One region of the Vibrio sp. 16 genome, then DNA from elsewhere that is predicted to be linked to it. Evidence: predicted binding sites of a transcription regulator. Region 1 holds the regulator's gene; the other holds the start of a gene.

What was found. Region 1 encodes MetJ, which represses methionine synthesis genes. Its sites were predicted from a motif close to TTAGACNTNTANANGTCTAA; they were not measured.
Region 2: metK (methionine adenosyltransferase) is a predicted target of MetJ. The motif match lies at 11,628-11,647, and genes of this name have one in related genera.

What each region holds. Positions count from the first base shown of each region.
Region 1 covers NZ_OY808997.1:2,269,254-2,285,840, reverse strand. The annotation lists rRNA gene U9J37_RS10420 (16S ribosomal RNA) at 1-1,015, shown strand, start outside; tRNA gene U9J37_RS10415 (tRNA-Ile) at 1,080-1,156, shown strand; tRNA gene U9J37_RS10410 (tRNA-Ala) at 1,195-1,270, shown strand; rRNA gene U9J37_RS10405 (23S ribosomal RNA) at 1,570-4,458, shown strand; rRNA gene rrf (5S ribosomal RNA) at 4,549-4,664, shown strand; tRNA gene U9J37_RS10395 (tRNA-Asp) at 4,706-4,782, shown strand; gene glpX (class II fructose-bisphosphatase) at 5,404-6,411, opposite strand; gene zapB (cell division protein ZapB) at 6,705-6,947, shown strand; gene metF (methylenetetrahydrofolate reductase) at 7,016-7,909, opposite strand; gene U9J37_RS10375 (bifunctional aspartate kinase/homoserine dehydrogenase II) at 8,152-10,563, opposite strand; gene U9J37_RS10370 (O-succinylhomoserine (thiol)-lyase) at 10,563-11,729, opposite strand; gene metJ (met regulon transcriptional regulator MetJ) at 11,948-12,268, shown strand; gene U9J37_RS10360 (malic enzyme-like NAD(P)-binding protein) at 12,397-13,674, opposite strand; gene rpmE (50S ribosomal protein L31) at 13,931-14,149, opposite strand; gene priA (primosomal protein N') at 14,458-16,587, shown strand, end outside.
Region 2 covers NZ_OY808997.1:2,896,214-2,912,800, reverse strand. The annotation lists gene U9J37_RS13560 (oxidative stress defense protein) at 1-2, opposite strand, end outside; gene U9J37_RS13555 (LysR family transcriptional regulator ArgP) at 100-996, opposite strand; gene U9J37_RS13550 (LysE/ArgO family amino acid transporter) at 1,139-1,780, shown strand; gene U9J37_RS13545 (YbaK/EbsC family protein) at 1,773-2,255, shown strand; gene mscS (small-conductance mechanosensitive channel MscS) at 2,312-3,178, opposite strand; gene fbaA (class II fructose-bisphosphate aldolase) at 3,507-4,583, opposite strand; gene U9J37_RS13530 (phosphoglycerate kinase) at 4,737-5,897, opposite strand; gene epd (erythrose-4-phosphate dehydrogenase) at 6,049-7,074, opposite strand; gene U9J37_RS13520 (PTS transporter subunit EIIC) at 7,244-8,767, opposite strand; gene U9J37_RS13515 (hypothetical protein) at 9,095-9,331, shown strand; gene tkt (transketolase) at 9,414-11,408, opposite strand; gene metK (methionine adenosyltransferase) at 11,726-12,880, shown strand; gene U9J37_RS13500 (DUF2189 domain-containing protein) at 13,157-13,954, shown strand; gene U9J37_RS13495 (SprT family zinc-dependent metalloprotease) at 14,024-14,521, shown strand; gene endA (deoxyribonuclease I) at 14,598-15,299, shown strand; gene rsmE (16S rRNA (uracil(1498)-N(3))-methyltransferase) at 15,429-16,160, shown strand; gene gshB (glutathione synthase) at 16,174-16,587, shown strand, end outside.

The DNA of each region.
Region 1 (16,587 bases):
CGGTAATACGGAGGGTGCGAGCGTTAATCGGAATTACTGGGCGTAAAGCGCATGCAGGTGGTTTGTTAAGTCAGATGTGAAAGCCCGGGGCTCAACCTCGGAATTGCATTTGAAACTGGCAGACTAGAGTACTGTAGAGGGGGGTAGAATTTCAGGTGTAGCGGTGAAATGCGTAGAGATCTGAAGGAATACCGGTGGCGAAGGCGGCCCCCTGGACAGATACTGACACTCAGATGCGAAAGCGTGGGGAGCAAACAGGATTAGATACCCTGGTAGTCCACGCCGTAAACGATGTCTACTTGGAGGTTGTGGCCTTGAGCCGTGGCTTTCGGAGCTAACGCGTTAAGTAGACCGCCTGGGGAGTACGGTCGCAAGATTAAAACTCAAATGAATTGACGGGGGCCCGCACAAGCGGTGGAGCATGTGGTTTAATTCGATGCAACGCGAAGAACCTTACCTACTCTTGACATCCTCAGAAGCTTGTAGAGATACGAGTGTGCCTTCGGGAACTGAGAGACAGGTGCTGCATGGCTGTCGTCAGCTCGTGTTGTGAAATGTTGGGTTAAGTCCCGCAACGAGCGCAACCCTTATCCTTGTTTGCCAGCACTTCGGGTGGGAACTCCAGGGAGACTGCCGGTGATAAACCGGAGGAAGGTGGGGACGACGTCAAGTCATCATGGCCCTTACGAGTAGGGCTACACACGTGCTACAATGGCGCATACAGAGGGCGGCCAACTTGCGAGAGTGAGCGAATCCCAAAAAGTGCGTCGTAGTCCGGATTGGAGTCTGCAACTCGACTCCATGAAGTCGGAATCGCTAGTAATCGTGGATCAGAATGCCACGGTGAATACGTTCCCGGGCCTTGTACACACCGCCCGTCACACCATGGGAGTGGGCTGCAAAAGAAGTGGGTAGTTTAACCTTCGGGGGGACGCTCACCACTTTGTGGTTCATGACTGGGGTGAAGTCGTAACAAGGTAGCGCTAGGGGAACCTGGCGCTGGATCACCTCCTTATACGATGATTATTGCGATGAGTGTTCACACAGATTGATGGTTTATACGTTTTAGAGACGATACTGGGTCTGTAGCTCAGGTGGTTAGAGCGTTCGCCTGATAAGCGAGAGGTCGGTGGTTCAAGTCCACTCAGACCCACCAATTTCCTTGAAGTTGGCATACAGTATCGACACCTTGACGGGGCTATAGCTCAGCTGGGAGAGCGCCTGCCTTGCACGCAGGAGGTCTGCGGTTCGATCCCGCATAGCTCCACCATCTTTAAGTGTTCTTCTTTCTTTAAATAGAAGGCAGAGTCTTTAAAAATGGTTTCATTAGAAATCTAGCTCTTTAACAATTTGGAAAGCTGACAAATCAAACTTTTAAGTTTGATTGTAAAGTTCTCAATGTTTGTCTTTAAGACAAACACCAATACAACACATTCAAGTGTTCTTGGCTTTTGTCTTACTTTTCTAAAGTAAGGTAGAAGAAAAATTGAGTCCGGCAAAATCGTGTCTGCACATGTATAAAAATGCAGACAACTTTGGTTACGTAACAAAGACCCTTTGGGGTTGTATGGTTAAGTGACTAAGCGTACACGGTGGATGCCTTGGCAGTCAGAGGCGATGAAGGACGTATTAACTTGCGATAAGCCCAGATTAGGTAGTAAAAACCATTTGAGTCTGGGATTTCCGAATGGGGAAACCCACGTGCATAAGCACGTATCATTAACTGAATACATAGGTTAATGAGGCGAACCGGGGGAACTGAAACATCTAAGTACCCCGAGGAAAAGAAATCAACCGAGATTCCGAAAGTAGCGGCGAGCGAAATTGGACTAGCCCTTAAGCTTTACACACGTTAGACGAACGGTCTGGAAAGTCCGACGATACAGGGTGATAGTCCCGTAGTTGACGATGTGTGTTCAGTGAAATCGAGTAGGGCGGGACACGTGATATCCTGTCTGAATATGGGGGGACCATCCTCCAAGGCTAAATACTACTGACTGACCGATAGTGAACCAGTACCGTGAGGGAAAGGCGAAAAGAACCCCTGTGAGGGGAGTGAAATAGAACCTGAAACCGTGTACGTACAAGCAGTAGGAGCACCTTCGTGGTGTGACTGCGTACCTTTTGTATAATGGGTCAGCGACTTATATTCAGTAGCAAGGTTAACCATCTAGGGGAGCCGTAGAGAAATCGAGTCTTAACTGGGCGTCGAGTTGCTGGATATAGACCCGAAACCAGGTGATCTAGCCATGGGCAGGTTGAAGGTTGAGTAACATCAACTGGAGGACCGAACCGACTAATGTTGAAAAATTAGCGGATGACTTGTGGCTAGGGGTGAAAGGCCAATCAAACCTGGAGATAGCTGGTTCTCCCCGAAATCTATTTAGGTAGAGCCTCGGATGAATACTACTGGGGGTAGAGCACTGTTAAGGCTAGGGGGTCATCCCGACTTACCAACCCTTTGCAAACTCCGAATACCAGTAAGTACTATCCGGGAGACACACGGCGGGTGCTAACGTCCGTCGTGGAGAGGGAAACAACCCAGACCGCCAGCTAAGGTCCCAAATTATAGCTAAGTGGGAAACGATGTGGGAAGGCTTAGACAGCTAGGATGTTGGCTTAGAAGCAGCCATCATTTAAAGAAAGCGTAATAGCTCACTAGTCGAGTCGGCCTGCGCGGAAGATGTAACGGGGCTAAGCTATAAACCGAAGCTGCGGCAATGACTTTTAGTCATTGGGTAGGGGAGCGTTCTGTAAGCCGTTGAAGGTGTGTTGTAAAGCATGCTGGAGGTATCAGAAGTGCGAATGCTGACATGAGTAACGATAAAGGGGGTGAAAAACCTCCTCGCCGGAAGACCAAGGGTTCCTGTCCAACGTTAATCGGGGCAGGGTAAGTCGACCCCTAAGGCGAGGCCGAAAGGCGTAGTCGATGGGAAACGGGTTAATATTCCCGTACTTCTTACAATTGCGATGGGGGGACGGAGAAGGCTAGGTGGGCCTGGCGACGGTTGTCCAGGTTCAAGTGCGTAGGCTTGAGAGTTAGGTAAATCCGGCTCTCTTTAAGGCTGAGACACGACGTCGAGCACCTACGGGTGTGAAGTCATTGATGCCATGCTTCCAGGAAAAGCCTCTAAGCTTCAGATTGTAAGGAATCGTACCCCAAACCGACACAGGTGGTCGGGTAGAGAATACCAAGGCGCTTGAGAGAACTCGGGTGAAGGAACTAGGCAAAATGGTACCGTAACTTCGGGAGAAGGTACGCTCTTGACGGTGAAGTCCCTTGCGGATGGAGCTATTGAGAGTCGCAGATACCAGGTGGCTGCAACTGTTTATTAAAAACACAGCACTGTGCAAAATCGTAAGATGACGTATACGGTGTGACGCCTGCCCGGTGCCGGAAGGTTAATTGATGGGGTTAGTACTTGTACGAAGCTCTTGATCGAAGCCCCGGTAAACGGCGGCCGTAACTATAACGGTCCTAAGGTAGCGAAATTCCTTGTCGGGTAAGTTCCGACCTGCACGAATGGCGTAATGATGGCCACGCTGTCTCCACCCGAGACTCAGTGAAATTGAAATCGCTGTGAAGATGCAGTGTACCCGCGGCTAGACGGAAAGACCCCGTGAACCTTTACTACAGCTTGGCACTGAACATTGACCCTACATGTGTAGGATAGGTGGGAGGCTTTGAAACCGGTACGCCAGTATCGGTGGAGCCGTCCTTGAAATACCACCCTTGTAGTGTTGATGTTCTAACGTTGACCCCTTATCGGGGTTGCGGACAGTGCCTGGTGGGTAGTTTGACTGGGGCGGTCTCCTCCCAAAGAGTAACGGAGGAGCACGAAGGTGGGCTAATCACGGTTGGACATCGTGAGGTTAGTGCAATGGCATAAGCCCGCTTGACTGCGAGAATGACAATTCGAGCAGGTGCGAAAGCAGGTCATAGTGATCCGGTGGTTCTGAATGGAAGGGCCATCGCTCAACGGATAAAAGGTACTCCGGGGATAACAGGCTGATACCGCCCAAGAGTTCATATCGACGGCGGTGTTTGGCACCTCGATGTCGGCTCATCACATCCTGGGGCTGAAGTCGGTCCCAAGGGTATGGCTGTTCGCCATTTAAAGTGGTACGCGAGCTGGGTTTAGAACGTCGTGAGACAGTTCGGTCCCTATCTGCCGTGGGCGTTGGAAGATTGAAGGGGGCTGCTCCTAGTACGAGAGGACCGGAGTGGACGAACCTCTGGTGTTCGGGTTGTGTCGCCAGACGCATTGCCCGGTAGCTAAGTTCGGAATCGATAACCGCTGAAAGCATCTAAGCGGGAAGCGAGCCCTGAGATGAGTCTTCCCTGACTCCTTGAGAGTCCTAAAGGGTTGTTCGAGACTAGAACGTTGATAGGCAGGGTGTGTAAGCGTTGTGAGGCGTTGAGCTAACCTGTACTAATTGCCCGTGAGGCTTAACCATACAACACCCAAAGGGTTTTGATGGACTCGATACAAGAATTACTTGATTGTGTTTTGAGAGCACAAACAGCTTTCCAGATTAAAGAATTTGCTTGGCGACCATAGCGATTTGGACCCACCTGATTCCATGCCGAACTCAGAAGTGAAACGAATTAGCGCCGATGGTAGTGTGGGGCTTCCCCATGTGAGAGTAGGACATCGCCAGGCTTTAAATTATGGACACTTGCTTGTAGCGAGTACGCCACTGCGGAGTGGTAGTTCAGTTGGTTAGAATACCGGCCTGTCACGCCGGGGGTCGCGGGTTCGAGTCCCGTCCACTCCGCCACTTATACTAAGCCCTAGTCGAAAGACTAGGGCTTTTTTACGTTTCAAATTTCCGAAAATGCTGCGCACTTTTTCACGGACCGAAATATCGAACCATCAAGCCCGTGCGTTCACCCAGGCAATAGAGTACCAATTCAATCACTGTGCTACTTATTTGAAAGCCTAGTCTTGCGACTAGGCTTTCGTCGTTTCTTGGTCAAGAAAACTTCTGTGCTGACCAATGAGTCTCAGCCGTATTATCCAAATAGCCTGCGATTGTTTATGAACAAGCTCCGTAAGAACGAGGAATAGCAAACTTTGTTAAACGTTACTTGCCTTCGCGTGTAAGAGAGCTCTAATTGGATGTAAGTCTACCCACTCAGGACCGCCAGTCTAAAGACATATTTGGCCTGTAACTTTCCTACAGCTGAACTTATACCAATAAGCTTTGTTTCATGCTCATATGCTAATCATTAGAAAAGTTTAGGCGGAGGTTTTCATTACTATGTTGAGGGCTCTGGAAGGGATACAACGAGGTTAAATCTTTATACCTATTGTAGGCGCATTCTTTCAATTCTCTAATTGTTCCGGATACAAAAAAGGCCAGCAGAAGCTGACCTCAACTCATAATGTTCTATGAGAGTTAGAGAATAATATCTCTGACTTCTGGGTCTTTGCGTTCAAGGTAGTGAATTGATTTGATACGGCGAATCGTGCGGCAGCGACCGCGAATCAACAGAGTTTCTGTCGTTGCGATATTGCCTTGGCGTGTAATACCTTCTAATAGGTCCCCTTTAGTGATGCCCGTAGCTGAAAACACAACATTATCACTGCGTGCCATGTCTTCCATCTTTAAGACTACATTCGCTTCAACACCCATCTCTTCACAACGTTCTAGCTCTGCAGCACCGTAGATGCGGTTTTCTTCGCTATTCCCTTTTACTTCATGTCGTGGGAGTAGTCGTCCATTCATATCACCGTCCAGTGCACGAATGACAGCGGCGGAGACTACGCCTTCTGGAGCGCCACCTACACAGTACATCGCATCCACTTCACTGTCTGGCATACAAGTCAGGATCGATGCTGCTACGTCACCATCAGGCACGGCGAAGACTCTGACACCCATTGATTGCATTTCAGCAATGACATCATCATGACGTGGCTTCGCGAGTGTTATGACGACTAAGGTGTCGAGTGTTTTGTTCAGTGCCTGAGCGATATTCTCTAGGTTCTCTTTTAATGGCTTATGGAGATCGATACAGCCTTTTGCGCCAGGACCAACAACGAGTTTCTCCATGTACATATCTGGGGCTTTCAGGAAGCTTCCTTTTTCTCCCGCAGCAAGAACGGCTAACGCGTTAGACTGCCCCATTGCGGTCATACGCGTCCCTTCTATAGGGTCGACTGCAATATCAACCTCATCGCCCCCGATACCGACATTTTCTCCGATATACAGCATTGGCGCGTCATCGATCTCACCCTCACCGATCACAATTTCACCACTGATCTCTGTTTTGTTGAGCAGTGAGCGCATCACCTCAACAGCGGCCCCATCGGCGGCGTTTTTGTCGCCTCGGCCAAGCCATTTATAGCCTGCTAATGCAGCGCCTTCTGTTACTCGAGAAAATGCCATTGCTAAATCGCGTTTCATGATAGCTCCAAAGTAAGGGGGAATGAGAAAATCGGCAGGATTCTAACACAATGACAGGAAAACGTTTGCTATTTCGTGTAATTTGAATTGAACTCGATCAAAGCAGCGTCGAAATTCCTCGGGTTCGCACTTTGAATCTCTTTCAGTCAGGGGATTGTCAAGCTGTGCTGTTTTTTTGACCGAATGGCACAAAATATCGAATATAGGGCGTGTTTATCATTCTCGGGCTGAGTAGAATGAAGGTATTGAGTGGAGAGCCCTTCACATAAACGAATAACTAAAGGTAGGCTAAGATGTCTTTTGAAGTACTAGAACAACTAGAAGCGAAAATCCAAACAGCAGTCGATACTATTTCTTTGCTACAGATGGAAGTTGAAGAGCTGAAAGAAGAGAAAGAAAAGCTTGCTCTTGAGGCGAATGAGCTACGTTCTAGCCGCGAAGAATTGGAGCAAAAGGCTCAACAGATGCAACAAGAACATGCTGCATGGCAAGATCGCATCCGTAACCTTCTAGGTAAAATGGATGAAGTCGAGTAAGTTGAACACTTATCTGTGACTGAATTGAAAAAAGGTTGGCGAATGCCAACCTTTTTACGTTTTATCGATTATGAAGCGGAAGGTCGAACACCTAGCGTATGACACAGAGCGTATGTCATTTCCGCACGATTAAGCGTATAGAAATGGAAGTCTTTCACACCTTCGCGACTGAGCACTCGGATCATATCTATCGCTTGGCTAGCACCAACTAGCTGGCGAGTTGTCGGATCATCATCCAGACCTTCAAACTGTTTTGCCATCCAACTCGGTACTTTTACGTTATTCTGTGCAGCAAAGCGTGAGGCTTGCTTAAAGTTTGAGACTGGCAGGATGCCCGGTACTATTTCTACGTCGATTCCGGCAGCGACACAGCGGTCTCGGAAGCGGAGGTAGCTTTCGACATCAAAAAAGAATTGTGTGATGGCACGGTTTGCACCGGCGTCGACTTTGCGTTTTAGGTTCAGGAGATCAGCTTGCGCACTTTTCGCCTCAGGGTGGACTTCAGGGAAAGCGGCAACCGAGATATCAAAGTCATGACGCTCTTTTAATAATGTAACAAGATCGGATGCGTACATCTCAGGCTTACCACCACCCGGTGGGATATCGCCACGCAGTGCAACAATACTCTGAATGCCGTTATTCCAGTAGTCATCAGCGATTTGAATGAGTTCTTCACGGTTCGCATCAATACAGGTCAAGTGTGGTGCTGCGACCAAGCCAGTTTCAGCTTTGATTTCTTTGATGATTGAATGGGTACGGTCACGTTCGCCTGAGTTAGCTCCATAGGTCACAGAAACAAACTTCGGCTTTAGTGTTTTTAGGCGGTGCACAGAGTTCCAAAGCGTCTCTTCCATTTTCTCGCTACTTGGCGGAAAAAATTCAAATGACACATTGATGTTGTCAGAAAGTTCAGCGATATTCTGGTTTAAGGCGTCAATATGACCTGCGTGTGTGTATCCCATCTTACTCTCCCTGTGGCAACTCTGCCCGCTCAAATCCAAATCCTCAAATTGACGTTTAGACGTCTATATGTCCACAGAATGTCTTGAATACCATTTAATGTCAATAATCTAATTATGAATTTTATTCAAGTTGAACATGAGCGATATTGAAGTTCACTTTACTGGAGTTCTCTGTCTATGATTCTAGACAGAGTTTGCGAGTCAGGATGAAAAAGGGCTGTATGAGACAGCCCTAGATAGGTTTAAAGGAGGCTAGAAAGTAGATTGAGATCCGATTGAATCGCGCCAGAGGTTACTTCTCTTCCTGCGCCTGGTCCACGGATAACGAGTGGGTTGTCTTTGTACCATTTGCTCTCAATCGCGAAAATGTTGTCACATGGCAGTAGATTAGCCAGTGCATGTTCTTTGCTTAATGCTTCGACGCCGACGCTCGCTTGGCCATTTTTCTCGAGACGGGCAACGTAACGAAGCACTTTATCTTCACGCTGTGCTTTCTTGAGTCGTTCCGCAAGTAGTTCACTGAGCAATTGACTCTTGTCTAGAAAGTCATCGAGCGAGAGCGCTGCCAACTCTTCAGGGACTAGACTTTCGACCTTGACGGCTTCTGGCTCTATGGCTAACCCTGCTTCACGGGCAAGGATAACCAGTTTACGCATAACATCCGAACCATCAAGGTCGTTGCGTGGATCGGGCTCGGTAAGGCCTTGTTGCCAGGCTAAATCAACTAACTCGGCAAAAGGTACCGAACCATCATACTGCTGGAAAAGCCATGAGAGCGTTCCAGAGAAGATTCCTGACAGTGCTTGGATATCATCCCCACTTTCTCGCAAATCACGCACTGTGTGGTTGATAGGAAGTCCTGCACCGACAGTTGCGTTGTATAGCCAATGGCGATTTATCTTTGCGAAGGCATCTTGGACTTGATGATAATATTTGCTTGAAGCCGAACCCGCGACTTTGTTCGCTGATATTAGATGCATACCTTGCTCTGCAATTTTCAAATATTGGCTTGCCAGCTCTTTGCTTGCGGTGACATCCAAAACGACGACATCATCGTAACCTTGAATCGCGCCAAGCTTGGTAATCCACTCTCCAGGTTGGTACTCGGTGGCTTCATCGTCAAAGCGGGCACTCACTGAAGCGGCATCAATGCCTTGCGGGTCAAACCAATATGTTTGGCTGTCGATGACAGCAACTAACTCAAAGTTCATACCGCGGCGCTTTTCTAGTTCGGTTTTTTGTTCAGCAAATAGGGTTAGCCAGCTTGAACCTATGTTCCCTTTGCCACACAGGGCGATGCCAACGCGTTTTTGAGCTTGGAACAACTGGCTGTGAATAGCTTTTACCAGCGGAGTAGTGTCGGCTTTGCGTAAAACGGCGACTAAGCTCAAGCCAGATTGAGATTCAGAAACAAATTCAACAGGCGAGGATTTCAGTTTTTGATAGAAACCATAGCAGTGGTTGGCGTTTTTGGTCACTCCCGCACCTACTGCTGCGACCAATGAGAAGCCTTCCTTTAGTTTAATTTCCGCTTCGATTGCGGCATCTTGCAGGTGTTCTAGCGCACCGCCGGCAATTTCTGCGGTGTAAGCAAGACGCAGGGCATGCTGATCGTGTTGAACTTCATAGGTCAATGGCTCAAGCTGAGCGCGTTTCAGGCCTGAAAGGACTTCTTTTTCGAGTCGAGAAAAATCATGACCCGCAGAAAAATTGAGTTGGATAAGCAGTACTTCACTGAGTGAGGAAATGATTTTTGCTCCTCGACCAGAGGCCAATACACGCTCTATGCGAGTCGAGCCAGACTCTGGCTCGTAGCTACAGCGAAGATGTAGATCCATGGCGCTTTGGGCGACGGGTTGTAGCGTTCTGCTATGCAACACAGGGGCAGCGAGACGAGCGAGTTCACTGGCTTCATCCAGTCTGAGTAGTGGCAGTAAACATGCATCACTCACGATACGTGGATCCGCGCTGTATACCCCTGCAACATCACTCCAGATTGTCACTCGGCTGACTTCAGCCAGTGCCCCGATGACGGTGGCGGAGTAATCGGAGCCGTTTCTACCAAGCAGCACGGTTTGGCCGTGGTTATCTTGCGCCATAAAGCCGGTAATCACCACTCGGTGATGAGCATGCTGTGCCAACACTTCCTTTAATAGCGGGTATGACGTACCTCGGTCGACTTCTGGCTGAGTCCCGATCTCTGCTCGTAAGAAGGCGCGAGCATCTTGTGCAACGGCGTTTAGGTCGCTTTGGTTAAGGAGTGCCGCTAGGAGGCGTGATGACCATACTTCACCGTGGCCAAGCACCGCCGCTTTCTCCGCGTCAGTGAGTGGCGCGGTCAGTTCGCCTAATGTTGAAAACTCATCATGAAGTATTGCCAACAAGGCGTCTTGTTCGTCCGGTGCGATCAGCTCTTCAATCAAGGAAGTTTGGAATTGGCGGAGGCTTTGCAGCACTTCATGCGCTAGTCGGCCATCTTTGTTGAGGGATTCAATAAACTCGATCAGTCGGTTGGTGGTTTTTCCTGCTGCAGAGACGACAATCAGGTCTTCGCTGTTAGAGTACTCTTTTAAGATGGTGACTACGCGGCGGTAACATTCGGGATCGGCGAGGCTACTGCCGCCAAATTTGTGCAGCTGACGAGAAGCAGTCATTAGCATGCCTCCTTGGTTTGATTAAAGGCGCGGTCTAAGTCTGCAATTAGGTCACCGGCATCTTCCAAACCGACTGACAAGCGGAGCAACTGATGAGTGACTCCCGCTTCTGCAAGCGCCTCTTCACCCATCGCTCTGTGCGTCATCGAAGCTGGGTGGCAGATCAAACTCTCTACGCCACCCAAAGACTCGGCTAGTGAGAAGAGTTCGAGCTGGCCAACGAAGTGTTTGAGCTGCTCAAAGCTTCCTGCAAACTCAAAGCTGAGCATAGAGCCAAAGCCAGACTGCTGTCGTTTCGCTATTTCGTGTCCTGGATGATCCGGAAGACTCGGATGATAAATGGTTCCAACGAGGTCTTGGTTTTTGAGGTACTCAAGGATTTGCGCCGAGCTTTCTTCATGCACCTTCATGCGTGCCCCTAAGGTGCGTATGCCACGTAGGGTCATATAGCTGTCAAATGGAGTACCTGTCGCGCCGATACAGTTGCCCCACCAAGCAAGCTCCTCTGCATGCTGTTCGGTTTTAGTGACGACCACGCCACCAATGACATCTGAGTGGCCATTAATGTACTTGGTGGTTGAGTGAATAACGAAGTCTGCGCCTAATTCGAGAGGCTTTTGGAACACTGGTGTTAAAAAGGTATTGTCGACACCGACGAGCGCACCAACCTGTTTTGCTTTGGCGCATACTTTTGCGATATCGACCACGCGCACTAAAGGGTTGGAAGGGGTTTCAATCAAGATGAGTTTCGGATTTAACGCAATGGCGGCATTGAGCGCTTGCTCGTCCGATTGATCAACAAACTGCACTTTGAAGTCACCTTTTTGTGAGCGCGTGTTGAATAAACGGTATGTGCCACCGTAGCAGTCATGAGGCGCGATGATGAGGTCATCTGGGCCCAAAAATGCAGACACCCATAAGTTGAGCGCAGAGGTGCCGCAGTTTGTTACTACCGCGCCTTTACCTGACTCTAACTCAAACAATGCGGTTTCAAGTAAGCCGCGGTTTGGGTTGCCTGAGCGGGTATAGTCATACTGAGGAACTTCACCAAATGCTGGAAAGCCATAGTTTGTCGAGAGGTAAATAGGGGGAACAACAGCGTGGTGTTGAGTGTCTGATTCAATACCAGTACGTACGGCAATGGTGGCTGGCTTATGGGCGCTCATAAGTGTTTCCTTTCGAACAGTGGTGACAACTTGTAGGGAATACGATATACCTGATGGATGTTAGATATATGTTATTCCATCTCCATATCTCACCACTTTACTTCTCATTTTTAGAGACGTCAACACTTCTAGACGTCTATATGTCTTTGCTTGTGGCTATAAATACCGCTAAAATTGCGCTTTACTCAACTAAACATAAAAATGAATTAAGGTGCGCAATGGCAGACTGGAATGGCGAATACATAAGCCCATACGCTGAGCATGGAAAGAAAAGCGAACAAGTAAAGAAGATCACGGTTTCTATTCCATTGAAAGTATTGAAGGTATTAACGGATGAGCGTACTCGTCGTCAGATTAATAACCTACGCCATGCAACAAACAGTGAGTTATTGTGTGAAGCATTTTTGCATGCCTATACCGGTCAGCCACTACCAACGGATGAAGATTTAAGAAAAGATCGCCCAGATGATATCCCTGCAGAAGTGAAAAAACTGATGGAAGAAATGGGGATCGAATACGAAGCGTTTGACGAAGAATAAAAACACGCCTTGGTTAGTCCATAATTGGTAACAAACGCACCTCTTAATTTGCTGTCGTCGATTTGTTTCAGATACTAAAAAGCCGCTGACTTTAGGTTAGCGGCTTTTGGTTTTCAGAGGCGTGACGATTACGCTCCCATGTAGCCTTCAGGCATATCGATACGTGCAACGCCAGAGTCAACGGCCGCTTGTGCCACAGCTTTAGCAACGCGAGGTAGTAGGCGAGCATCCATTGGTTTTGGAATGATGTAGCTTGGTCCAAACTCTAAGTGGTCTACGCCCGCAGCTTTAAGGACTTCTGCCGGCACTTCTTCTTTTGCCAGTTGACGAATCGCATCAACGGCTGCAAGTTTCATTTCATCATTGATTTCACTTGCGCGAACATCCAATGCACCACGGAAGATGAATGGGAAGCAAAGAACGTTGTTCACTTGGTTTGGATAGTCAGAGCGGCCTGTACCCATGATGAGGTCATCACGCACTTCATGCGCCAGTTCCGGTTTGATCTCTGGATCAGGGTTAGAACAAGCAAACACAACAGGTTTATCGGCCATCAACTTTAGAGCCTCAGCCGGAAGTAGGTTAGGACCAGATACACCTAAGAACAGGTCCGCGCCTTCGATCACATCTTCAAGCGTGCGTTTATCGGTATTGTTGGCGAATAGCTGCTTGTACTCATTTAGGTCGTCACGACGAGTATGAATGACCCCCTTACGGTCAAGCATATAAATCTTTTCACGCATCGCGCCACATTTGATCAGTAGCTCCATACAAGCCACAGCGGCAGCACCTGCGCCCAAACAAACGATCGTTGCCTCTTCTAGCTTTTTACCTTGTAGCTCGATCGCGTTAAGCATGCCCGCCGCAGTAACAATTGCAGTACCGTGTTGGTCGTCGTGGAAAACAGGAACATCACAACGTTCAATCAGTTGCTTTTCAATTTCGAAGCAATCCGGTGCTTTGATGTCTTCTAGGTTAATACCACCAAAGGTGTCAGCAATGTTAGCGACAGTGTCAACGAACTCTTCGATAGTGCGGTGTTTGACTTCAATATCAATCGAGTCCAAACCAGCGAAGCGTTTAAATAGCAGTGATTTACCTTCCATGACTGGTTTTGAGGCCAGCGGACCTAAGTTACCTAGACCAAGAATCGCAGTACCGTTGGAAATAACCGCAACCATGTTGCCTTTAGACGTATATTTGTAAACATTGTCTGGGTTTTGTGCGATCTCACGAACGGGCTCCGCTACACCTGGGCTGTATGCTAACGCGAGGTCAGTTGCGGTCTCCGCAGGTTTGGTTAGTTCAACAGAGATCTTACCGGCTGTTGGGTAAGCATGGTAATCCAACGCCTGTTGACGGAATTGTTCTTCAGGGGATAGTTCTTGGTGATTGTCAGATGACATAGGTGTAGGTACTCGTTATTAATGTTTGGAAAGGGGGAATCCATTCTAGAGTAACTAAGTCAAGCTGCAAAGGTCAGAATGCGACCTGTAACGCCAAAAGGTGTCAATTCACTGGAGATTAGACCAGATGAATAGAGATGTCGCTAGGAATTCTCAATATTGATGAAGCAATACACTGCGTTAATAGAGACTTTTCTGAACGTGAAAAACAAAAAAGGACGCCAGAGCGTCCTTTTTAGATTCGGTTAAGAAGTGATTACTTCTTGCTTGATAGAGCACCGAAACGCTTGTTGAAGCGATCAACACGGCCGCCTGTATCAACGATACGTTGCTTACCAGTGTAGAATGGGTGACATTTGTCACATACGTCTAGGTGGATTGACTCTTTAGCTAGAGTTGAGTTGAACTCAAAAGAGTTGCCACAAGAACATGTTGCTTTAACAGCTTTGTACTCTGGGTGGATACCAGCTTTCATGGGAGAACCTCTAATATAGGCCGTGTCGCTATCCGAATCTTAGCCGGACACCACACGTAGTTAAAAAATAGCTTGGATACCGCTGCCATTGGCGAGCCATATCTCTAAGGCGCGCTATAGTAATGAATCCATCTCTCTGAATCAACCCGTTTACAGAGAAAAGTGCTACTTTTTTAGCCGAATATGGCAAAGGTGCTTGTTGGTATTCTCTCAAGCTAAGTTTTGGTCAGCAAATCCCGTCTCTTTCTACTTTTGACCTTTTCCCTTACACTGGTTTGGTCTCACTTTACACTTCTTTAATGGCTATTATGCGACCAACGATTGCGCGAGTGGCGTTACCTGTTCCACTGGACAAACAGTTTGATTATCAGATCCCTTCACATGCGTTTCCGATTATCGGCGGACGAGTGTCGGTGCCGTTTGGTCGACAAACTCTGGTTGGTGTGGTTACCGCGTTGGTGAATGAGTCGGAATTTGGGGTTGATAAGCTCAAACCGATCAAACAAGTACTTGATAGCCAACCTGTCTGGCCAGATACGCTTTACTCTTTGTTGTATTGGTGTAGCCAGTTCTATCAGTACCCGCTGGGCGATACCTTACTTAATGCTATGCCGAGTGCCTTAAGAAAGGGCAAGCCTGCCGATTTTGCCGCGCTGGTGGAGTGGCAACTGACGTCGCTGGGGCGTGACCAATTCATGCAGGGTTTTGGTCGAGCAGTACAACAGGCGAAAGTGATGCACATGCTCGAGCTTGGACCTGTTCCTCACCAGGTGTTTATTGATCAAGACATCAGTTCTAGCGTTCTAAAAACGTTAAGTGAGAAAGGGTGGATAGAATCGATTGAGCGCAAACCCGTTATTCGAGATTGGAGCCAAGACGTTGAAGCGTCTGTTGAGAAGCCGAAGCTCAACACTGAACAAGCGGTGGCGATTGCGACCGTCAATAGTATCGATGGTTTTGGGTGCTTTTTGCTGGAAGGGGTAACGGGATCAGGTAAAACCGAAGTGTATCTCAACTTGATAAAACCTGTACTTGAGAAAGGAAAGCAGGCGTTAGTCCTGGTTCCGGAAATTGGCCTTACTCCTCAAACCATCAATCGATTCAAAAAGCGTTTCACGGTTCCTGTTGAAGTGATTCACTCAGGACTGAATGATAGCGAAAGATTGAACGCGTGGCTTTCGGCTCGAGATAACGCGGCGGGGATTGTTATTGGTACTCGGTCAGCATTGCTTACGCCGTTTCACAACTTGGGCATTATCATCGTTGATGAAGAGCATGACGCTTCGTATAAACAGCAAGACAGTCTCCGTTACCATGCTCGGGATGTTGCGGTTATGAGAGCGAACAAAGAGCAGATTCCTATTGTGCTTGGATCTGCGACCCCTGCGCTGGAAACGCTCCATAATGCACTGCAAGGCAAGTATCACCACTTGATCCTCTCTAAGCGAGCGGGTAATGCGACGCCAACCACCAACAAAGTACTAGATATCAAAGGATTGTACTTAGAGAGTGGTCTCTCTGCGCCTTTGATTGCCGAAATGCGTAAGCACTTACAGGCTGGCAATCAAGTGATGCTGTTTCTTAACCGACGTGGCTTCTCTCCGGCTCTTATGTGCCACGAATGTGGTTGGATTGCAGAATGTAAACGCTGTGATGCCTACTATACCTACCACCAGTACAGTAACGAGATTCGTTGCCATCACTGTGGATCTCAGCAACCCATTATTCACCAGTGTCAAGGATGTGGCTCGACGCACTTGGTGACGGTCGGTGTCGGAACTGAGCAATTAGAAGCACAACTCGCGCAGCTATTTCCAGATTACAAAGCGATACGAATTGACAGAGACAGCACTCGCAGAAAAGGAAGCCTTGAGTCCGCGCTCTCTGCGATCCGAAATGGTGAGTATCAGATCCTGATTGGAACCCAGATGCTTGCCAAAGGGCATCACTTCCCCGATGTCACGTTAGTCGGGCTGTTGGATGTTGACGGCTCCCTTTACAGCAGTGATTTTCGCGCTTCTGAACGTTTAGCTCAGCTGTTCATTCAAGTTGCTGGTCGGGCAGGACGCGCGAGTAAACCTGGGGAAGTTGTGCTGCAAACCCACCACCCTGAACATAGTTTATTGCAGGCGCTACTAACCAAGAGCTATCGTCATTTTGCAGAGACCGCGCTTCAAGAGCGCAAACTGGCGATGCTACCGCCGTATACATTCCTTACCTTGTTTCGAGCTGAGGCCAATCAAAGCCCATTGGTTGAAGAGTTTTTGCGTCAAGTCCGTCACACCCTAGAGGCTCATCCGCTGTTTGATGATGGTTGCCAAGTGTTAGGACCGACGCCCGCCCCCTTGGCCAAACGTGCAGGTAAATACCGTTGGCACTTACTACTGCAAACCCAGCAACGCTCTACGATGCAAAAATTACTGTCGAGCGCCAAGCCT
Region 2 (16,587 bases), 630 kb from region 1:
ATACTAAAATTGCCCTATCGGATTAACTGACTACATCATAGGTAAGGAACAAGGTTTGACCAAGCGAACAGCTCCGTTCTGACAAAGATTTAACCCAAACTATTTTGGCAGCTTGCCATGGCAGTATTCGAGAATGGCTTGGGTAACTTGTTGTAAAACCCCGCTCTCTAACTGCCAGTGGTGCCAATAAATTTTAAAGCTCAGCTGGAACCCTGGCATTAAGTCTACCAACCGCCCTTGCGCTAACTCGTCGCTGATTTGCAGACGGGGGATTAAACAATAGGCAACCCCGAGTAGAGCAAGATTCACAAAAGCTTCAGAGCTGGCTACACGGTGATGAACAATTGCTTCTGGAGAAAGATTAAAGTACTGTTGAAGAAACTGGCGATGCATTTGATCGTATTGATCGTACGACACTGCTGGAGCGCATTCTAAAGCCTTTCGGGTGACGCCATGTCGAAAGTACTGCTGCGCAAACGCAGGGTTGGCGACACAAACGTAATCCATTCTGCCCAAATAATGACTTTCGCACCCTTTGAGCGCGCTTTCTTCCCAACTTATCGCTCCTGTTACTTCCCCTTTCCTTACCTTCTCTAAGGTGCGATCTTCAAGATCCACGGACAGGTTAAACTCGACTTTGCGCTGTTTCATGATGGGCGTTAACGCGGGAAGCAGCCAAGTCGCTAGGCTGTCAGCATTGGTCGCGATGGAGACTTGAATTGGGCGTTCGCTATCTTGGTTAGTCAACTCAGGCAACAGCTCGCGTTCAAGCACTTGAACTCGATGATAAAAGCCCAGCAGTTTCTTACCCGTTGTGGTCAATCTCAACGGCTTCTCACGAATCAGCACTGGCTTTGCAAGAAACTTCTCCAACTGTTTAATACGCTGCGAAACCGCTGATTGAGAGATATAGAGCTCACTCGCCGCGCGTTCAAAACTGCCACGACTGGCCACCATTTCTAACGCTTCAATCCATTTGTAATCTAAACCTCGCAAAACATTCCCTTACTTAGCAGGCATTCAAAACACAATTATTAGCATCACTTATGTAAAGTTAAAATCATTAATTTTACTAATTTTTCAAGTTTGAATACTTTACCCATTAGTTGATAGACACAATTAACATGGAGTAATAGCGGTGAATGTTTGGTTGATTTTGCAAGGGTTTGGACTGGGTGCAAGCATGATCATTCCTATTGGCGCACAAAATGCCTACGTGCTTAACCAAGGAATAAAACGACAACATCATTTAACAACAGCTAGTATTTGCAGTTTTCTTGATATCGTTTTTATCTCGTTAGGCATTTTTGGTGGCGGCGCACTGTTGTCCAAAAACGAGACGCTACTGATGCTAGTTACACTGGGGGGTATCGCTTTTTTAACCCTTTATGGCTCCCTATCATTGAAAAGTGCTTTTAGCACTCAGTCTAATGAAACAAAAGAAAATCAAACACTTCGGGGAAAGCGTGCCGTGATTCTCGGTGCACTCGCCGTGACGGTATTAAACCCTCACTTATATCTCGACACCGTTGTCATTCTGGGTTCGATTGGTGGTCAGTTTGAAGGCCAAGATCGCATTTCCTTTGCTCTAGGAACGATGATGGCTTCACTCGTTTGGTTCTACTCGCTGTCTATTGGTGCCGCTAAATTAGGCCCAGTGTTATCACAACCTCGAGTCAAGCAAGGTATTGATATCGCGGTTGCTATTATGATGTATGCGATTGCGCTGATGTTGGCGCTCGAGCTGTTCACTATGTTTGGTTGGGTGATTCATGAATAAACTCGAAGAAATTTATCTGTTTAATAAGACATTGCTGGGAAAGCTAAACGTTGAATACCAAGAGTGGCATCACGAGCCAATTCTTGATTTCACCACAGACGAGAGAGTCGCTAAAGAGCTAGGATGGACAGGTACACACACCAAAAGCCTGTTCTTGCAACTCAAAGGAGCTGGCTTCGCTCTGTTCTTGACAGACAAAGACAGTCGGTTGGACAGCAAGGGTATCAAAGCATTACTAGGCAAACGCCCATCGATTGTAAGTAATGAGGCAATGAGTGAAGCAACAGGTTGTGTTGCTGGTGCCGTCTGTCCCTTCGGTTTGCCCGCAGAGATCCCAATCGTGGTTGACCGTCGACTGTATGAATTCGAACAGCTTCTCTACACACCAGGTCACCCGGAATGCACATTTGGTATTTCTGCTAGCGATCTCAAGATTGTTTTATCAGCCTTGAGCAACCCAATCTTCGAGCTGTAAAAACGTACAAAAAAAGCGAAGCCAATGGCTTCGCTTTGTATCGTGTTAAGCGGTGATTACGCTTCAACTTTGTTCAAGTGAACATCCATTTGCGGGAAAGGAATTTCGATGCCTTCTTTGTCTAGGCCTTCTTTGATCGCTTGCATCAAATCAAAGTAAACATTCCAGTAGTCCGCCGTTTTCACCCAAGGGCGCACAACGAAGTTAACTGAAGAATCCGCAAGAGTATGAACACCAACTTGCACGCCAGGCTCTTTCAATACGCGCTCATCTGACTGACAAATCTTAGTCAACAGCTCTTTAGTCTTCTGTAGATCGGAATTGTAAGAAACCCCAATCATTAAATCGACACGTCGTGTTTCGTGACGAGAATAGTTCGTGATAGGGCTGCCAATGACGCTGCCATTTGGAACAACTACCATTTTGTTATCAGGTGTTTTCAATACAGTTTGGAAAATCTGAATCGCTTCAACACTGCCTGCTACACCGCCAATTTCAACGTAGTCGCCTGACTTGAACGGACGGAAAGCAACAATAAGTACGCCCGCCGCAAAGTTAGATAGTGAGCCTTGAAGAGCAAGACCAACAGCAAGACCGGCGGCACCGATTACTGCCACAACAGATGCGGTTTGAACACCTAAGCGGCCCAGCGCTGCAATTAGAACAATCACAAACAGCAAGTAACGTACAAGACCATGGATAAACTCGACAACCGCCTTATCCATATTTTTCTTTTCTAAAACCTTAGCAACACTGTTTGCTACGGCTTTCACGATCATGTTACCGATAAATAGAATCAGAACGGCAGAAATGATGTTTACGCCGTATTGAACCAATAGATCAGAGTTCGTCGTTAACCATTTTTCTGCGTGACTTAATCCATCAACTAGGGGAGCTTCAATTCCCGCTGATTCGCCTGCCATATTTGTATCCTCTCAAAATGTAATAATTCTATGAATCAAACTGCTTTATATTAGTAATTAACCACGGCTTGCTTATCCATGCGGTCAAGCAATGCCATTTTTTTGGCACAATATCTCATTTTTGACCATTCTCAAAGTCAAGTTTTTGCAAAGAGAATAAAAACAGACGTTTATCAAAACATGTTGAAATCGGCTTGTTACAGATTACGCAAAGCATTTACATTTAGCCAGATTTTTCACATCACTCACTCAGATAAACGAGCCAAGTATCAGATATAAAAAAACCCGCTCAATGAGCGGGTTTTTATCATTCGTAATAGCGACTAACTTATAGTACGTCTACTGCGTTTAGGTCAGCAAAAGCTTGCTCTAGACGAGCAACCATTGAAGCTTGACCAGCACGTAGCCATACGCGTGGGTCGTAGTACTTCTTGTTTGGTGCGTCTTCGCCAGTTGGGTTACCGATTTGACCTTGTAGGTAATCGTGGTTTTCCGCTTCGTACTTACGGATACCATCCCAAGTTGCCCACTGTGTATCAGTATCGATGTTCATCTTGATAACACCGTAACCGATAGACTCTTGGATCTCTTCTTGAGTAGAACCAGAACCACCGTGGAATACGAAGTTTAGAGCGTTTGGTGCGATACCGAACTTCTCTGCACAGTATGCTTGAGAATCACGTAGGATAGTTGGAGTTAGAACAACGTTACCAGGCTTGTAAACGCCGTGTACGTTACCGAAAGATGCTGCGATAGTGAAGCGGTGTGAAACAGCGCTTAGTTTCTCGTATGCGTAAGCAACGTCTTCAGGAGAAGTGTAAAGCTCAGATGCGTCCATGTGAGAGTTATCTACGCCGTCTTCTTCACCACCAGTACAACCAAGTTCGATCTCGATTGTCATGTTCATTTTAGCCATGCGCTCTAGGTACTTAGCACATGTTTCGATGTTCTCTTCTAGAGACTCTTCAGAAAGGTCTAGCATGTGAGAAGAGAATAGAGGCTTACCAGTTTGAGCGAAGAACTCTTCACCAGCGTCTAGTAGACCGTCGATCCATGGAAGAAGTTTCTTAGCTGCGTGGTCAGTGTGTAGGATTACTGGCACACCGTAAGCTTCAGCTACAGCGTGAACGTATTTAGCACCCGCTACAGCACCAAGGATTTGAGCACCTTGACCTTCAAGTTTAACGCCTTTACCAGCGAAGAAAGCTGCACCGCCGTTAGAGAACTGAACAACAACTGGAGCTTTAACTTTAGCTGCTGCTTCTAGTACTGCGTTTACAGAGTCAGTACCTACAACGTTAACTGCTGGTAGAGCGAAGTTGTTCTCTTTAGCAACTTCAAAAACTTTCTGTACGTCGTCGCCAGAGATAACACCTGGTTTTACGAAATCGAAGATCTTAGACATGGATTTAATCCTATTTATCTGTCGTTTTAAAAATAAAACTTGTTAAGTTTAAATTCTTGCAAACGTTTGCTCACAACTCGCGCTATTCTAGCAAAAAACTGTGATGTGCAGCAAACAAGAAAGCGGGAGAATCACTCTCCCGCTTTCACTTAATTACTTAGCGCGCTCTTCAAGCATTGCCACTGCTGGAAGTACTTTACCTTCAACGAATTCAAGGAATGCACCACCACCAGTAGAGATGTAAGAAACGTCAGCTTTGATACCGAATTGGTCGATAGCCGCTAGCGTGTCACCACCACCTGCTACAGAGAAACCTGCTGACTTAGCGATCGCTTCAGAGATACCTTTGGTACCCGCTTCGAAGTTCTTGAATTCGAATACGCCTACAGGACCGTTCCATAGGATTGTCTTAGCGTTAGCGATGATTTCAGCTAGAGCTGCCGTTGAGTCTGGACCTAGGTCGAAGATCATGTCGTCGTCAGCGACGTCAGCAACGTTCTTGATTTCAGCTTCTGCGTTCTCGTCGAATGCTTTCGCACATGCAACGTCAGTCGCAACTGGGATAGAACACTCTTTCATTAGTTTTTGAGCGGTTTCAACTAGGTCAGCTTCGTATAGAGACTTACCTACGTTGTGGCCTGCTGCAGCGATAAATGTGTTCGCGATACCACCACCAACAACTAGCTGGTCAGCGACTTTAGATAGAGACTCTAGAACGGTTAGTTTAGTAGAAACTTTAGAACCACCAACGATAGCAACAAGTGGACGCTCTGGGTTGTCCATTGCTTTACCTAGTGCTTCTAGTTCAGCAGCAAGAAGAGGACCAGCACACGCAACAGGCGCGTTCATACCAACACCGTGAGTAGACGCTTGAGCACGGTGAGCCGTACCAAATGCATCCATTACGAAGATGTCACAAAGTGCTGCGTATTTCTTAGATAGCTCTTCTTCGTTCTTCTTCTCGCCTTTGTTAAAGCGAACGTTTTCAAGAACAACTAGCTCACCTGTGTTTAGCTCTAGGCCATCTAGGTAATCTTTCGCTAGTTTAACGTCGCAATCTAGTGCGTCGTTTAGGTAGTTAACAACAGGTTGTAGAGAGAACTCTTCTGCGTATTCACCTTCAGTTGGACGACCTAGGTGAGAAGTAACCATAACTTTAGCGCCAGCTTCTAGACAGTGCTTGATCGTTGGTAGAGATGCTAGGATACGTGCATCAGAAGTCACTTTGCCTTCTTTTACAGGTACGTTTAGGTCCGCACGGATAAATACACGTTTACCTGCTAGATCCAGGTCAGTCATCTTGATTACAGACATGATGTGTCCTCTCAAATATTCAATAAGTAAAGTTTTCAGTAGCCCGGCAACCCTGCCAAGCCTATTAATTCTTTAAACTGGTTCAGATATGGAGCCATCATTTATTTATTTCAAGGGTGAAAATAAATAATTCTCCTCGCTGCACTACGGCTTACTTTGCAGCTTGCATTGCGAGCGCAGTATCCAGCATGCGGTTCGCAAAGCCCCATTCGTTATCACACCAAACAAGCATTTTCACTAAATGCCCATTGCTCACTCGAGTCTGTGTACCATCGACAATCGCGCTATGGGGATCATGATTAAAGTCGATAGAAACGAGCGGCGCTTCAGTATAGTCAACAATGCCCTGTAATGTACACTGAGATGCGTTAACAATGGTTTGATTTACGTCATTAACTTTCACATTTGTATTAATTGTGACACTTAAATCCATCGCCGTGACGTTTACCGTTGGTACTCGCACGGAAATCGCTTCAAATTTGTTAGAAAATTTCGGGAAGATTCTTTCAATACCTTTATGCAACTTAGTGTCTACGGGAATGATCGACTGGCTGGCGGCACGTGTTCGACGCAAATCGGAGTGGTACGCATCAATGACTTGTTGGTCGTTCATCGATGAGTGAATCGTAGTAATGGTGCCAGATTCGATTTCAAAAGCGTCATCAAGGGCTTTAATGATAGGGACAATACAGTTAGTGGTACACGAACCGTTGGAGACAACTTTGTGTTCGGCTTTTAGCGTATCGTGGTTCACACCATAGATAATGGTATTGTCGAGATCGTTGGCCCCAGGGTGTGAAAATAGGACTTTCTTTGCGCCCGCTTTGATATGCTCTTGACCATCCGCTTGAGAGCCAAAAACACCTGTACAATCTAAGACCAGATCGACCTCTAGATCGCGCCACGGCAGCAGCTCAATATCACTGAGATGTAGAATGCGGATAGAATCAAACTCTCCGCTGTCATGATGAATATAGATATGCTCTTGGTCGTTGGTCACCTTCTTGCCGAATCGACCGTGGCTTGTATCGTATTGCAGTAGGTGCGCCATGGCATCTGGCTGAGCAAGCTCATTGACTGCTACCACTTTAATCTGCTGGCTTTTGCCACTTTCATATACTGCCCGCAGTACATTACGACCGATACGTCCAAATCCATTGATCGCAACTCTTAGCATGATTCCATCGCCTTACATGATTTTCGTGTCACAAATAGTAACCGATAGCCACTCGAAGCGCATTAGTAGAATGCTAAAGCGATCTATAAGTTTGAAAATTAAATGCAAGGCAACGCTACCAACCTCTCGATTGATAGCGTAAATATTGAAGATCGTTCGTTGTAGATGATTAGCTAGGGCTTACTGACAGTGAAGCCGAAGTATCGCTGAGACTATCACTCATAATTTCAGCCACAAATTGAGCCCGCGCACCTAGAATGATTTGCAAGCCACTTGAACCCACTTTTATGACTCCCATCGCGCCGAGGTCTTTGATTCCCTTCTCATTCACAAGTGACTGATCTTTAATCTGTAGGCGCAACCTGGTAATACATGCCCCTATCGAAGTAATGTTCGCGGCACCACCAATCAAGGTTGTAATTTCACTCGCTAGCTCTTCATTTTCTAAGGTAATAGCCTTACTTTGCGTATCCTCACGTCCAACCGTTTTCAAGTTGAGTTTTCGAATTGCAAAGCGGAAAACCGTGTAGTAAATCGCAGCCATCGCTGAGCCCCAAAGAATCACATTGAACCAGTTGGTTTTAAAGCCATCCATCGCTGGAAGAACCCCAAATGAAACAAAATCAATGATACCTGCAGAGAAGGTTTTACCTATGTGAACATCCAGCGCATACGTCACCGCATAAGACACCCCAGCCATAATTGCAGAGAACACATAAAGCACAGGCGCGACAAAGATAAACGCGAATTCCACTGGCTCTGTAATACCGGTAACAAAAGAGGTAAGTGCAGCTGAACCCAAAATACCCGCTGCTATTTTTTTGTTTTTGTCATTCGCTTCGTGATACATCGCTAAACACGCCGCAGGGAAAGCGAACATGTAAATTGCAAAGTTGCCCGATAGGAATTTACCTGCTTCTTGGTATTCGCTGGTTGAGAATGTTTTGACGCCATCTTCGAGCATTTTAAACCAAATCGTATGATCGCCGTTTACAATAGTTCCAGCGGCGGTGGTGTACTCCCCGAAAGAGAACCAATAAGGGCTATAAAAGATATGATGGAGGCCAACTGGAATTAGAGCGCGTTCCATAAATCCGTAGATGAACGTTGAGACATACATGTTGCCGCCATTCGCCATGTGCGACAGCGCATCAATCCCTGACTGAATATATGACCAAATATAAGGTAATACTAACCCGATGAGAAACGCAGAAAATGCAGTCACAATAGGAACAAAACGTTTACCGGCAAAGAAGCCAAGGAAATCAGGCAGCTTAGTATCATAAAAGCGTTGGTACATAACGGCAGCGAGAATACCAGCGATAAGTCCACCAAAGACACCCGTTTGCAATGACGGAATGCCCATCACCATCGCATAACGACCACCACCGATCGCCATCTCAGGCGTAATACCTAACGCGACCCCCATGGTTGCATTCATGACAACCATCGCAACAATCGCAGCTAAGGCGGCGATCCCAGATTCCTTAGTCAAACCAACGGCAGCCCCCACGGCAAACAGCAAGGCTAAGTTATCAAATATGACGCCCCCAGCACGCATCATAAGCGGGATATCGAGCTTAGCGCCAAAGGCGAGCAGTAGACCTGCTGCTGGTAAGATGGATATAGGCAGCATCAATGCCTTCCCTATCAAGGAAAGCTTAGATAAGCCTGTTTTTAAACTATCTAGCATAATACAGTCCTTTAGTATCGATGGATTACCAAAGAACACTACCAACAACGACGAAGCCTAAGGTTACAAATAGAAAGCAGTTTGTAACTCATCCCTTACAATCTTCTTGTCATGGCTAACAAATACTTGGCTAAACGGAATGACTGATTAATCACAGACGGCCGATTGCAGTCCATCCTTAGACAAAAACCAAGGAGAAGTTACCTAGACCGCAATGTGAATTTATTCAACTTGATTGATATATTTTTCTTATGCATAGTGCGGCGGAGTATGTCGTTTTTCTATTGGCTGTTTCTATTCTAGTTTTATCAACCAAAGGAAATGACTATGTCTGGATACCCAGCCACTCACTTTTGTAAACAATGCGAACAAGAAACGCCCCATAGTGAAGTGCTTGTCAGAAAAAACAGCAGCTACGACACGGACACTTCTCTTTTAGGTCGAATCAAATTGATGGCTCATACCTTTATCAATGGTGGTCATTACTATGACATGGACAGATACGTCACATGCAAAGTGTGTGGTCACAAAGAGAAAGATAACTGGGGTAAAGAGTTTGAGTAACCGCTGCGCAGACTTAACTTGAACGCATAAAAAAACCGAGCCAAATGGCTCGGTTTTCTCTTTTTCGTTGATACGAACTAAATTAAGAAAGTAGTTCTTTCGCTGTGTTCACTACGTTTTCTGTAGTGAAACCGAACATCTTGAACAGTTCGCCTGCTGGAGCAGATTCACCGAACGTTGTCATACCGATGATCTTGCCGCCGAAGCCAACGTACTTGTACCAGAAGTCAGCAATACCCGCTTCGATAGCGATACGCGCAGTTACGTCTGATGGTAGTACTGCTTCGCGGTACTGCGCGTCTTGCTTGTCGAAAGCATCTGTAGATGGCATTGAAACTACGCGTACTTTCTTACCTTCAGCTGTTAGTTCAGCAGCAGCGTTAACCGCTAGCTCAACTTCAGAACCTGTTGCGATAAGGATTAGCTCTGGCTTGCCAGCACAATCTTTCAGGATGTAAGCACCTTTAGCAATGTTAGCTACTTGCTCTTCGCTACGCTCTTGCTGTGCAAGGTTTTGACGAGAGAAGATTAGCGACGTTGGGCCGTCTTTACACTCGATAGCCAGTTTCCAAGCGACTGCAGACTCAACTTGGTCACATGGACGCCATGTGCTCATGTTTGGCGTTAGACGTAGAGACGCCATTTGCTCAACTGGTTGGTGAGTTGGGCCATCTTCGCCAAGACCGATAGAGTCGTGCGTGTAAACCTGAATGTTCTGAACTTTCATCAGAGCAGCCATACGCATCGCGTTACGAGCGTATTCCATGAACATTAGGAAGGTTGCGCCGTATGGTACGAAACCACCGTGTAGTGCAATACCGTTCATGATCGCTGTCATACCAAATTCACGTACACCGTAGTGGATGTAGTTACCCGCTGGATCTTCAGCCGACACAGACTTAGAACCAGACCACATAGTAAGGTTAGAAGGCGCAAGGTCAGCCGAGCCGCCTAGGAATTCTGGTAGCATAGCACCGAACGCTTCTAGCGCGTTTTGAGACGCTTTACGTGATGCGATGTTTGCAGGATTTGCTTGCAGGTCAGCAATGATTGCGTTTGCTTTCTCTTCCCACTGTGCTGGTAGTTCACCGTTTAGGCGACGCTTAAGCTCAGCGGCTTCTTCAGGGTATGCCGCGGCATAAGCATCGAACTTAGCATTCCATGCAGCTTCTTTTTCAGCACCCGCTTGTTTTGCATCCCACTGTGCATAAACATCAGCAGGAATTTCAAATGGACCGTGCTCCCAACCAAGTTGCTTGCGAGTCGCTGCAATTTCTTCTGCGCCTAGTGGTGCACCGTGACAGTCGTGAGAGCCAGACTTGTTAGGCGAACCAAAACCGATCACTGTTTTAGTACAAATCAGAGTTGGGCGAGGATCCGCTTTAGCGGCGATGATTGCTGCGTTGATCGCTTCAGGATCGTGACCGTCTACCGCTGGGATTACATGCCAGCCGTACGCTTCAAAACGCTTAGGTGTGTCATCAGAGAACCAGCCTTCAACGTGACCATCGATAGAGATGCCGTTGTCATCCCAGAACGCAATCAACTTACCAAGACCTAGCGTACCAGCTAAAGAACATGCTTCGTGAGAGATACCTTCCATCAGACAGCCGTCACCCATGAATGCATAAGTGAAGTGGTCAACGATATCAAAGCCTTCTTTGTTGAACTGTGCTGCCAACGTCTTCTCAGCTAACGCCATACCTACAGCGTTGGTGATACCTTGACCTAGAGGACCTGTCGTTGTCTCGATACCTGGTGCGTAACCGTACTCAGGGTGGCCTGGTGTCTTAGAGTGAAGCTGACGGAAGTTCTTCAGATCGTCAATCGATAGCTCGTAACCCGAAAGGTGTAGCAAAGAGTAAATCAGCATAGAGCCGTGGCCATTTGAAAGAACGAAACGGTCGCGGTCAGCCCATTCTGGGTTTGCTGGGTTGTGGTTTAGGTGAGAGCGCCAAAGAACTTCAGCGATATCAGCCATACCCATAGGGGCGCCTGGGTGGCCAGAGTTAGCCTGTTGTACACCATCCATGCTTAGAGCGCGGATAGCATTAGCGAGATGTTGACGAGAAGACATGTCAGCTCCTGAGTGCATTAAGCGAATCATATAAATGTGGGCGATAATTCTCTCAAAGCGAATCTAGCTGTGCAAACGTTTTCCAAGCCATTTGTTCACAAATTTCCGACCTTTCGCAGCAAATCGCTCGAAGTTACTCATTTGAAGCCAATTTAAGGCAAACGTTTGGTTTTATCTAATAATAAAAAAGAGCTTGTAATTCGAGCATTCAAAACTAGAATAGACGTCTAGATGTAGATACACCTACAGTTTTTAATATTATTGAATGCTGGAGTGTTACCAAACCTCCAACATTAACCAGATATAGTGGAGCTAACATGGCTAAGCACCTATTCACTTCTGAGTCGGTATCAGAAGGTCATCCAGATAAAATTGCAGACCAAATTTCTGATGCTGTTCTTGATGCAATTCTAGAACAAGACCCAAAAGCACGTGTCGCGTGTGAAACTTACGTTAAAACCGGTATGGTCATGGTTGGTGGTGAGATCACGACTTCAGCATGGGTAGATATCGAAGAGCTAACGCGTCAAACCGTGCGTGAGATTGGCTACGTTCACTCTGATATGGGTTTTGACGCGGATTCTTGCGCCGTTCTAAACACTATCGGTAAGCAGTCACCAGACATCAACCAAGGTGTTGACAAAGCCGACCCTAAAGAGCAAGGCGCAGGGGACCAAGGCATTATGTTTGGTTACGCAACCAACGAAACAGAAATCCTAATGCCAGCACCTATCACTTACGCACACCGCTTAGTTGAAAAACAAGCAGAAGTACGTAAGAGCGGCAAACTAAACTTCCTACGTCCAGATGCGAAATCTCAGGTAACGTTCCAATACGATCAAGGTAAGATTGTGGGTATCGATGCGGTTGTTCTTTCAACTCAGCACTGTGACTCAGTATCAACTCCTGACCTACGTGAAGCGGTAATGGAAGAGATCATCAAGCCAGTATTGCCGTCTGAGTGGATCAACAAAGAAACTAACTTCTTCATCAACCCAACGGGTCGTTTCGTAATCGGTGGTCCAATGGGTGACTGTGGTCTAACTGGTCGTAAGATCATCGTTGATACCTACGGCGGCGCAGCTCGTCACGGTGGCGGTGCGTTCTCTGGTAAAGATCCATCAAAAGTAGACCGCTCTGCAGCATACGCTGCACGTTACGTAGCGAAAAACATCGTTGCGGCTGGCATGGCTGATCGTTGTGAGATCCAACTTTCTTACGCAATCGGTGTTGCGGATCCAACCTCTATCATGGTGGAAACGTTCGGCACTGAGAAAGTCTCTCACGACATTATCGTAGAAGCAGTTCGCCAGAACTTCGATCTACGTCCATACGGTCTACAAGAGATGCTGAACCTACTTCAGCCTATCTACAAGAAGACAGCAGCTTACGGTCACTTCGGTCGTGAAGAGTTCCCATGGGAAGCGACAGATAAAGCAGCGATTCTTGCAGACTTCGCAGGTCTTAAGTAATTAGAACATAAGACATAATCGAATTTAAAAGGGCTTTGGGGAAACCAAAAGCCCTTTTTCTTTACCGAGAAAAATACCGATGAAAGTTGTATTTTTTTGCCATCGGGTCAATAGTTAAAAATATGTTAATGGGATAAATCTATATTGAATTTCATCTCGTAACACAAGATAAACTCTTGCCCCAACCAAGAAGTCAACGATCCGGGCATCGAGTTTCCAACACATTCGGGCAGCCAAACCGCCCGGTGAGAACAGAGAATCGATCAAGGAGGATGTATGCCTCGTACGGTGAATCCACACGACTTCAAAGAGAAACATAAAGAAGTCCCAGACGCGGAATATGCTCGCACCATTCCGTGTAATCAAGTAAGCGTTTCAGCGCCATTTCATTGGCTCTCGTTGGGCTTACACGACTTTATCAGAATGCCTCTTATCAGCGCATTCTATGGTTTATGCTTTATGGCCGCCGCGATTGGTATTGTATTACTCGTTCAATGGCAAGGAACTCACCTCGTGGTGATGCCTAGCCTAGTTGTTTACATGCTAATCGGCCCTTTCCTCGCTCTCGGTTTATACGATGCGAGTTGGGAAAGAGAGAAAGGACACAGCGCCAGCCTGCTTCATTCAATGAAAGCGATCGGACGCAATTCGACCTCTCAATGGGCATTCGCGGTCTTGCTGGCAGTATGTATGATTTTCTGGATGCGCATCGCTGCGTTGCTTCACGCCTTATACCCTTCCGTGCAAGGTGCTCCGCTCACCGAATTTATGCCTTTCCTCGTGATAGGCTCTCTAGTTGGCTTTATCCTCGCTTGTGTTGTGTTCAGCATCTCCGCATTTTCAATTCCACTGATGATGGAACGTCACGTCGATATGATGACCGCGGTATTTACCAGCTTCAATGCCGTTAAGTCCAACATTCCGGCTATGATTGTGTGGGCAGGCTTAATTTGTGGCGGTATTTTGGTGGGCTTCGCCACTTACGGGATCGGCATGTTGTTCACAATGCCAATACTCGGCTACGGCACTTGGCACGCATACCACGAAACCATTAAGAAGAAACATCACCCTTAACAAGAATACCTGTTTCGATCTATGATGCGCCCCAACCCTTTTGGTTGGGGCGTTGTTTTAGGAGTAAATGTGGATTTAGAACTCGATTATCGTGCGCACAAAGTCATCGCAGAGTGTCTATTCCAAGCGCAAAACGCCTTCAAACGTCAATTCCCACAACCTTCACTCAACTACAAGCTGCGCGGTAAAGCTGCGGGTAAAGCTTATCTACAACTCAATGAAATCCGCCTCAATCCAACCCTGTTTAAAGAGAACCAGCAGGCATTCTTAAACGAGGTGATCCCCCATGAAGTGGCCCATTTGATCACCTATCAAGTCTATGGCCGAGTAAGACCACACGGTAAAGAGTGGCAAGGCGTGATGGAAGCCGTATTTAAAGTCCCTGCAAAAACGACGCACTGCTTTGAAATCACTTCAGTGCAAGGGAAGACCTTTGAGTACCTTTGTGCCTGTACCACCTACCCTTTGTCGATTCGCCGACACAATAAAGTACAGCGAAAGCAAGCCAGTTACCGCTGTCAGCAGTGCCAACAGACACTCGCTTTCAGTGGTAAACAACTCTCCTAGTTAATTGTTTTCTCAGTAATACAAGCCAGCAATGCGTGCTAGACTGTAAGCACTCATACTTTTCTAATACCAAGATATGAAAACACAACGCTTGCTTGCATTCACCATTGCGCTCCTGTCATCTGTGGCAGTCGCCGCTCCACCTTCTTCTTTTTCGAAAGCAAAGAAAGAGGCGGTCAAAATATACGCCGATCACCCAACCAGTTTTTATTGTGGTTGTGATATTCAGTGGCAAGGAAGAAAAGGCATCCCCGACTTAGAATCTTGTGGCTACCAAGTTCGAAAACAGCTCAAACGCGCGTCACGTATCGAATGGGAACATGTGGTCCCTGCGTGGCAATTTGGCCACCAGCGCCAATGTTGGCAAGAAGGCGGACGCAAAAACTGCGCGAAGAAAGATAAAACCTTCCGCATGATGGAAGCCGATCTTCACAACCTGACTCCTGCGATCGGTGAAGTGAATGGCGATCGTTCCAACTATAACTTTAGCCAGTGGAATGGCGTCGACGGCGTCAGCTATGGCCGCTGTGAAATGCAGGTCAACTTTAAGCAGCGCAAAGTGATGCCACCCGATCGAGCAAAAGGTTCCATCGCGCGTACGTACCTTTATATGAGCAAAGAGTATGGATTTAGGCTATCTAAACAGCAAACGCAACTGATGAATGCATGGAACAAGCAGTTTCCGGTTGATTCATGGGAATGTGAGCGAGAAGAGCGAATTTTCAAAATTCAGGGGAATCACAACCCGTTTGTTTATCAAGCCTGCCAAGCCCTTTAAGTTATCTATCCTTCAACCAACAAAGAGTTTCCAGTTCTTAGCTGGAAACGCTTTGTGCCCCTTGTTTTTTCCCTTAAAAGCATCCATGTTAGAGGTTATCTCTAAATCTCTTGCTGGAAATCGAAACCAATGCGAATCCCACGAATCTATCATCCAGAAACCATCTCACAGCTAGGCACTCTCATGTTGAGTGACGACGCTGCCGGCCACATTGGCCGTGTATTGCGAATGAAAGAGGGGCAAGATGTCCTGCTGTTTGATGGCAGTGGTGCTGAATTTCCAGCAACCATTTCAAGTGTGACAAAAAAACACGTCGAAGTGGATGTCACCGAACGCATTGAACGCAGCGCGGAATCACCGCTTGATTTGCACCTAGGTCAGGTGATCTCACGTGGTGACAAGATGGAGTTCACCATCCAAAAATCGGTTGAGCTTGGTGTAAATACCATTACTCCTCTGATTTCAGAGCGCTGTGGTGTGAAACTGGATCAAAAGCGCTTCGAAAAAAAGCTCGCGCAATGGCAGAAAATCGCTATCAGTGCCTGTGAGCAATGTGGTCGTAATACCGTTCCTGAAATCCGCCCAATCATGCAGCTTGAAGAGTGGTGCGCCGAAGACTATGACGGCTTAAAGCTCAACCTTCATCCACGAGCAAAATACTCAATCAATACCCTGCCAACACCGGTAGAGAAGGTTCGTCTATTGATTGGTCCAGAAGGTGGCTTGTCAGCGGAAGAAATCGGTATGACAGAAGAGTATAAATTTGAAGAGACACTGCTTGGCCCACGCGTACTGCGCACGGAAACAGCGGCTCTCACTGCAATTACAGCCTTGCAAGTTCGTTTCGGCGATCTTGGTTAAACGGAGAACAACAATGATCAAATTAGGTATCGTAATGGACCCTATCTCGTCCATTAACATCAAAAAAGACTCTAGCTTTGCCATGATGCTTGAAGCGCAGCGCCGCGGCTACGAAATCCATTACATGGAGATGAACGACTTACACCTAGACCAAGGTGTCGCCATTGCTGATACCAAGGTCGTCGAGCTAAAAGAAGATCCAACGGGTTGGTATGAGTTTAAATCGGAGCAAACCATTGAACTGTCTGAGCTTGATGCCGTTCTGATGCGTAAGGATCCTCCGTTTGATACCGAATACATCTACGCGACTTACATTCTTGAGCGCGCTGAAGAGCAAGGCACACTGATTGTAAACAAGCCGCAAAGCCTACGTGATTGTAACGAGAAGTTGTTCACCGCTTGGTTCCCAGAACTTACGCCGACCACC